Regions from separate parts of the Streptomyces sp. CS113 genome, predicted to be linked through region 1. Evidence: predicted binding sites of a transcription regulator. Region 1 holds the regulator's gene; the other holds the start of a gene.
The links. Region 1 encodes HspR, which represses chaperone genes until heat shock. Its sites were predicted from a motif close to TTGAGNNNNNNNNNCTCAA; they were not measured.
Positions count from the first base shown of each region.

Region 2: a site for HspR is predicted at 1,614-1,632, ahead of lon (endopeptidase La). Genes of this name have one in related genera too.

Region 1 covers NZ_KZ195574.1:4,179,156-4,182,559, reverse strand. Annotated here, with positions in the region: gene dnaJ (molecular chaperone DnaJ) at 1-1,146, shown strand, start outside; gene B9W62_RS18455 (heat shock protein transcriptional repressor HspR) at 1,152-1,607, shown strand; gene B9W62_RS18450 (sugar ABC transporter substrate-binding protein) at 1,813-2,931, shown strand; gene B9W62_RS18445 (helix-turn-helix transcriptional regulator) at 3,082-3,404, shown strand, end outside.
Region 2 covers NZ_KZ195574.1:2,931,886-2,935,289, reverse strand. Annotated here, with positions in the region: gene B9W62_RS12585 (response regulator transcription factor) at 1-654, opposite strand, end outside; gene B9W62_RS12580 (spermidine synthase family protein) at 768-1,475, opposite strand; gene lon (endopeptidase La) at 1,655-3,404, shown strand, end outside.

The DNA.
Region 1 (3,404 bases):
GTCCCCAAGGACGCCACCGAGGCCGAGATCAAGAAGGCGTACCGGAAGCTCGCCCGCGAGAACCACCCGGACGCCAACAAGGGAAACGTCAAGGCGGAGGAGCGCTTCAAGGAGATCTCCGAGGCCAACGACATCCTCGGTGACCCCAAGAAGCGCAAGGAGTACGACGAGGCCCGCGCCCTCTTCGGCAACGGCGGATTCCGCCCGGGGCCGGGCGCGGGCGGCGGCACCTTCAACTTCGACCTGGGCGACCTCTTCGGAGGCGGCGCCCAGGGCGGGGGAGGCCAGGGTGCCGGCGGCTTCGGCGGCGGTCTCGGCGACGTCTTCGGGGGCCTGTTCAACCGCACGGGCGGCGGACCCGGCGCCGGCCAGCGCACGCAGCCGCGGCGCGGGCAGGACATCGAGTCCGAGGTCACCCTGAGCTTCACCGAGGCCATCGAGGGCGCGACCGTGCCGCTCAGGATGTCCTCGCAGGCACCCTGCAAGGCCTGTTCGGGCACCGGCGACAAGAACGGCACACCGCGCGTGTGCCCGACCTGCGTCGGCACCGGCCAGGTCGCCCGGGGTTCGGGCGGCGGCTTCTCGCTCACCGACCCGTGCCCCGACTGCAAGGGCCGCGGCCTGATCGCCGAGGACCCCTGCGAGGTCTGCAAGGGTTCCGGACGCGCCAAGTCCTCGCGGACGATGCAGGTCCGGATCCCCGCCGGGGTCCTGGACGGGCAGCGCATCCGGCTGCGCGGCAAGGGCACGCCGGGCGAGCGGGGCGGTCCGGCGGGCGACCTGTACGTGGTCGTGCACGTCAAGGAGCACCCCGTCTTCGGCCGCCGGGGCGACAACCTCACCGTCACCGTCCCGGTCACCTACGCCGAGGCGGGCCTCGGCGGCGAGGTCCGGGTGCCGACCCTGGGCGGTCCGCCCGTCACGCTCAAGCTGCCGGCGGGCACGCCCAACGGCCGCACCATGCGGGCCAGGGGCAAGGGCGCGGTCCGCAAGGACGGCACCCGCGGCGACCTCCTGGTCACCGTGGAGGTGAGTGTTCCGCAGGACCTGACGGGGAAGGCTCGTGACGCGCTGGAGGCGTATCGCGAGGCGACCGCGGACGAGGATCCGCGGGCGGAGTTGTTCCAGGCCGCGAAGGGAGCTTGACGGGAATGGACGGTCGTCGACGCAACCCGTACGAACTGACCGAGGACACCCCGGTCTACGTCATCTCGGTGGCGGCCCAGCTCTCCGGCCTGCACCCGCAGACACTGCGCCAGTACGACCGTCTCGGCCTGGTCTCCCCGGACCGCACGGCCGGCCGCGGCCGGCGCTACTCGGCCCGCGACATCGAACTGCTCCGGCAGGTCCAGCAGTTGTCGCAGGACGAGGGCATCAACCTGGCCGGAATCAAGCGCATCATCGAACTGGAGAACCAGGTCGCCGAGCTCCAGGCCCGCGCGGCCGAGCTGGCCGCCGCGCTCGACGGCGCCGCCACGGCGATGCGTCAGCGCGAGGCCGCGGTACACGCGTCGTACCGCCGTGACCTGGTCCCTTACCAAGAGGTACAGCAGACCAGCGCGCTGGTGGTCTGGCGTCCCAAGCGCCACGGCCAGTCCTCGGACTGACCCGGACCGGCAGGCCGCACAAGGGAAGAACGGCAGCGACAGCCCCGGAGGACCACCCCGTCCTCCGGGGCTGGTTCACAACGGTGCTGTCTCATTGGTCTAGTACTTCTTGACGATTTGGTGAAGACAGCGTTGGCTTCCTTCACCGGGGTCACCTGGGTCGCTTGGATACCAACTACTCCCGTGTGTCGGAAGGTCTAGCGCAGTGAGCAGCCGTGCCCGTCGTACCGCCATATCCGTGGCCGCGTGTCTGATGACCTTCTCGCTCGCCTCCTGCGGTGTGCTGGGCGCCTCGGAGAGCAGCGACGACGCGAGCCCGACCAAGGGCAATGACCTCACCGTCGGCCTGCTGCTGCCGGAGAAGGAGAACACGCGCTACGAGCAGTTCGACTACCCCTTCTTCAAGGCGAAGGTCGGTGACCTCACGCGCGACGAGGGCAACGTCAAGTACGCCAACGCCGAGGCCAGCGCCGCCAAGCAGGCCGAGCAGATGCAGCAGATGGTCGACGACAAGGTCGACGTGATCGTGCTGGACGCGGTGGACGCGCACGCCATCGCCGACGGCGTGCAGAAGGCCAAGGACGCCGGCATCCCCGTGATCGCCTACGACCGGCTGGCCGAGGGCCCGATCGACGCCTACATCTCCTTCGACAACGAACTGGTCGGCGAGGTCCAGGGCCGCTCCCTCATCGAGGCGCTCGGCGGCGACCCGGAGAGCTCCGACAAGATCGTCATGATGAACGGCTCGTCCATCGACCCGAACGCCAAGCAGTTCAAGGCGGGCGCGCTGTCCGAGCTGAACGGCAAGGTGACGATCGCCCAGTCCTTCGACACCAAGGACTGGAAGCCGGAGAACGCCGAGGCCAACATGACCGAGGCGATCGAGAAGATCGGCAAGAACAAGATCGCGGGCGTCTACTCCGCCAACGACGGCATGGCGGGCGGCATCATCAAGGCCCTGGAGGACGCGGGCGTCACCGACCTGCCGCCGATCACCGGCCAGGACGCGGAACTGGCGGCGGTGCAGCGGATCGTCACCGGCGAGCAGTACATGAGCGTGTACAAGTCCTACCCGCAGGAGGCCGAGAACGCCGCGGAGATGGCCGTGGCGCGGGTCCAGGGCCGGGACATCCAGTTCGACGCGCTCGCCCGCGACAAGGTCGACAGCCCCACCCACAAGGGCATCCCCGCGCAGCTCGTCCCCGTCGTCGCCCTCACCAAGGCCAACATCGAGGAGACGGTCATCGCGGACGGCTTCTACAAGGTCAGCGACATCTGCACCGCCAAGTACGCGGACGCGTGCACGGAGGTCGGGCTGAAGTAGCCCGCGTGTCCTCCCGGTTCCACCGCCCGGACATTGCGGCAGAAACCGATCCTTGTCGTTCCCCGTACGGGATGGAGCCGTGTTGCGGAGCCGGTCCGGGCCGCGCATAGTTGCGCTGCGGAGGAGCCGGAACCGGGGGTGGGATGGGCGATGGCCGGGCACGGGGCTCAGGAGCACCCGCACGGGGCCGACCGGCTGTGCGCTGCCGGGGACCGCGTGTACTCCCGGGCCGTACGGCGCGGCCGCGTGCCGCGCCGGGACGCCGAGCCGGTCCCCTGCCTCCTCGAACTGGCCCTGCTGCACCCCGACCCGGACGACATGGACTGGCTGGTGCCGACCTCCCCGCAGGAGGTCATGACCCGGCTGCTGCGCGGGGTCCACGACGAGGTCAGCGCCAGTCAGCGGCGGGTGGGCTCGGCCGTGGAGGCCTTCGAGTGGTACGCGGACCTGGGCCGGCTGCTCCAGACCCCGGC
Region 2 (3,404 bases), 1.2 Mb from region 1:
CTTGATGTGGCTGTCCACGGTCCGGGTGCCCGAGGCGTCCGCCCAGTCCCACACCTCGGCGAGCAGCTGTTCGCGGGAGAGCACCGCGCGCGGGGTGTTCGCCAGGCAGACCAGCAGGTCGAACTCGGTGGGCGTGAGGTGGACGTCCTCGCTGCGCACCCGCACCCGGCGCTGCGCGTGGTCGATCTCCAGTTCACCCAGGCGCAGGATGCCGCTGCGCGGGGTGGAGGCGGCCACCACGGCCCGCTCCACCCGCCGCAGCAGCACGTGCACGCGGGCGGCCAGCTCGCGCATCGAGAACGGCTTCGTCATGTAGTCGTCGGCGCCGACGCCGAGGCCGACCAGCATGTCCGTCTCGTCGTCGCGCGCGGTGAGCATCAGCACCGGCACCGGCCGCTGGGCCTGCACGCGGCGGCAGACCTCCAGGCCGTCGAAGCCGGGCAGCATGATGTCGAGGATCAGCAGGTCGGGCTGCCATGCCTCGGCCGTGTCGACGGCGGACGGACCGTCGCCCGCCGTTTGCACCAGGAATCCCTCGGCGCGCAGACGGGTCGCGATGGCGTCCACGATCGTCTGATCGTCCTCGACCACCAGCACCCGACGCTGGGCGCCCTGGGTGGCCGTGCCGTTGTGGGAGGTCTGTGTCTGCTCCATCGCCCGCCCCTGAGGTGTGCTTTCCGGAATCCGTGGGGTGATCCCATGACTGCGCTTGACGCTTGAATGATCCGCGTCAGGGCAGCAGCGTACGGGGAGTCACCGCGCCTTTGCTATCCAGGCCCGACGCCGATGTGCACGACGTCCGGAACGCCCCGGGCAACGGGGATCTCTTCGGTACGCACCTGTTGGAAACCGGCATTACGCAAGGTTTCTTCGAATTCCGGAGAGGGCTGTGCGGACCATACGGCGAGCACCCCGCCGGGCCTCAACAGCCGTGCGCAGCCCGCCAGTCCGGACGGCGCGTACAGCCCGTCGTTGCCCTCGGTGACGGTCCAGCCGGGGCCGTTGTCGATGTCCAGGCACAGGGCGTCGTACGTGTCGGATGTCTCATTGACGTAGTCGACCAGGTCCGCCTCGACGATCTCCGCGCGCGGGTCGGCCAGCGCGTCGGCGGAGAGCGCGGCCAGCGGTCCGGCGCGGTGCCAGTCGATGATGGCGCGCTCGCGTTCGACGACCGCGATCCGGCCCCAGCGGGGGTCGGCGGCCGCGTGTGCGAGGGAGAAGCCGACGCCGAGTCCGCCGATGAGCAGGTGCGGAGCGGCCCGGCCGGCGGAGGCGGCCAGCGCGTCGGCCGCCGCGTCGACCAGGCGCCGCTCCGAACGGCCGTCGGAGGTGTCCATCAGGAAGCAGCCGTTCGCGATGATCTGTAGCAACGTCCCGTGTCGGCGCAGGACCACCTCGCCGTACGGACCCTCGCGACGGTCCAGCACCTCGGGCGCCTCGGAGGCCTCGGGGGAGTCGTGGGTAGTGAGGGGCATCGGCCCATCCTGGCACCCGCCGCGGCCGAGGAATGCGGGCCGGTACGGCGGTGCTGTCCCGAGAGGCGGGAAATGCCCCCCGACGCTTGATCGCTCAGAGCGAACAGGGCTTGGGGAACAATCCCGGGCTCCCTTTCATTGAGTCGATGTAACTCAACTTGACTGCCGAAGGGGAGATCATGGCTGCTGAGTCCGCCGCCTTCACACCGCTCACCCTGCCCGTGCTGCCGCTCGACGACGAAGTGGTCCTGCCCGGCATGGTCGTCCCCCTGGACCTGAGCGACGCCGAGGTACGGGCCGCGGTGGAGGCCGCCCAGGCCGCCGCCAGGTCCGAGCCCGGAAAGCCCCGCGTCCTCCTCGTCCCGCGCATCGACGGCACCCACGCCGCCACCGGCGTGCTCGGCACGGTCGAGCAGGTCGGCCGCCTGGCCGACGGCGACCCCGGCGCCCTGATCCGCGGCCGGGGCCGGGTGCGCATCGGCGCCGGCACCACCGGCCCCGGCGCCGCGCTCTGGGTCGAGGGCACCCGGGTCGACGAGACCGTCCCCGATCCGCTGCCCGGCCAGGTCGCCGAGCTGGTGAAGGAGTACAAGGCGCTCGCCACCGCATGGCTGCGCAAGCGCGGAGCCTGGCAGGTCGTCGACCGGGTCCAGGCCATCGACGACGTGTCCGCGCTCGCCGACAACTCCGGCTACTCGCCCTTCCTCACCACCGAGCAGAAGGTCGAGCTGCTCGAGACCACCGACCCGGTCGCCCGCCTCAAGCTCGCCACCCAGCAGCTGCGCGACCACCTCGCCGAGCAGGACGTCGCCGAGACCATCGCCAAGGACGTCCAGGAGGGCGTCGACAAGCAGCAGCGCGAGTTCCTGCTGCGCCGCCAGCTCGAAGCCGTGCGCAAGGAGCTGCGCGAGATCAACGGCGAGCAGGAGGGTGAGGAGTCCGACGACTACCGCGCCCGGGTCGAGGCCGCCGACCTGCCCGAGAAGGTCCGCGAGGCCGCGCTCAAGGAGGTCGACAAGCTGGAGCGCTCCTCCGACCAGTCGCCCGAGGGCTCCTGGATCCGCACCTGGCTGGACACGGTCCTGGAGATGCCGTGGAGCGAGCGCACCGAGGACGCCTACGACATCCAGGGCGCCCAGCGCGTGCTCGACGCCGAGCACGCGGGCCTGGAGGACGTGAAGGAGCGCATCACCGAGTACCTGGCCGTGCGCAAGCGGCGCGGCGACCGGGGCCTCGGCGTGGTCGGCGGCCGGCGCGGCGGTGCCGTACTGGCCCTGGTCGGCCCGCCCGGCGTCGGCAAGACCAGCCTCGGCGAGTCCGTCGCCCACGCGATGGGCCGCAAGTTCGTCCGCGTCGCCCTCGGCGGCGTCCGCGACGAGGCCGAGATCCGCGGCCACCGACGTACCTACGTCGGCGCGCTGCCCGGCCGGATCGTGCGGGCGATCAAGGAGGCGGGGTCCATGAACCCGGTCGTCCTGCTCGACGAGATCGACAAGGTGGGCTCCGACTTCCGGGGCGACCCGGCCGCCGCCCTGCTGGAGGTCCTGGACCCGGCCCAGAACCACACCTTCCGGGACCATTACCTGGAGGTCGAGCTGGACCTGTCCGACGTGGTCTTCCTCGCCACCGCCAACGTCCTGGAGGCCATCCCGGAGGCCCTGCTGGACCGCATGGAGCTGGTCCGCCTCGACGGCTACACCGAGGACGAGAAGGTCGTCATCGCCCGTGACCACCTGCTCCCGCGCCAGCTGGAGCGGGCCGGACTGGACGCCGACGAGGTGACCGTCGACGAGGGCGCGCTGCGCAAGCTGGCGGGCGAGTACACCCGCGAGGCGGGCGTGCGCACCCTGGAGCGGTCCATCGCGCGGCTGCTGCGCAAGGTGGCGGCCCAGCACGAGCTGGGCGAGCGGGAGCTGCCGTTCACCGTCA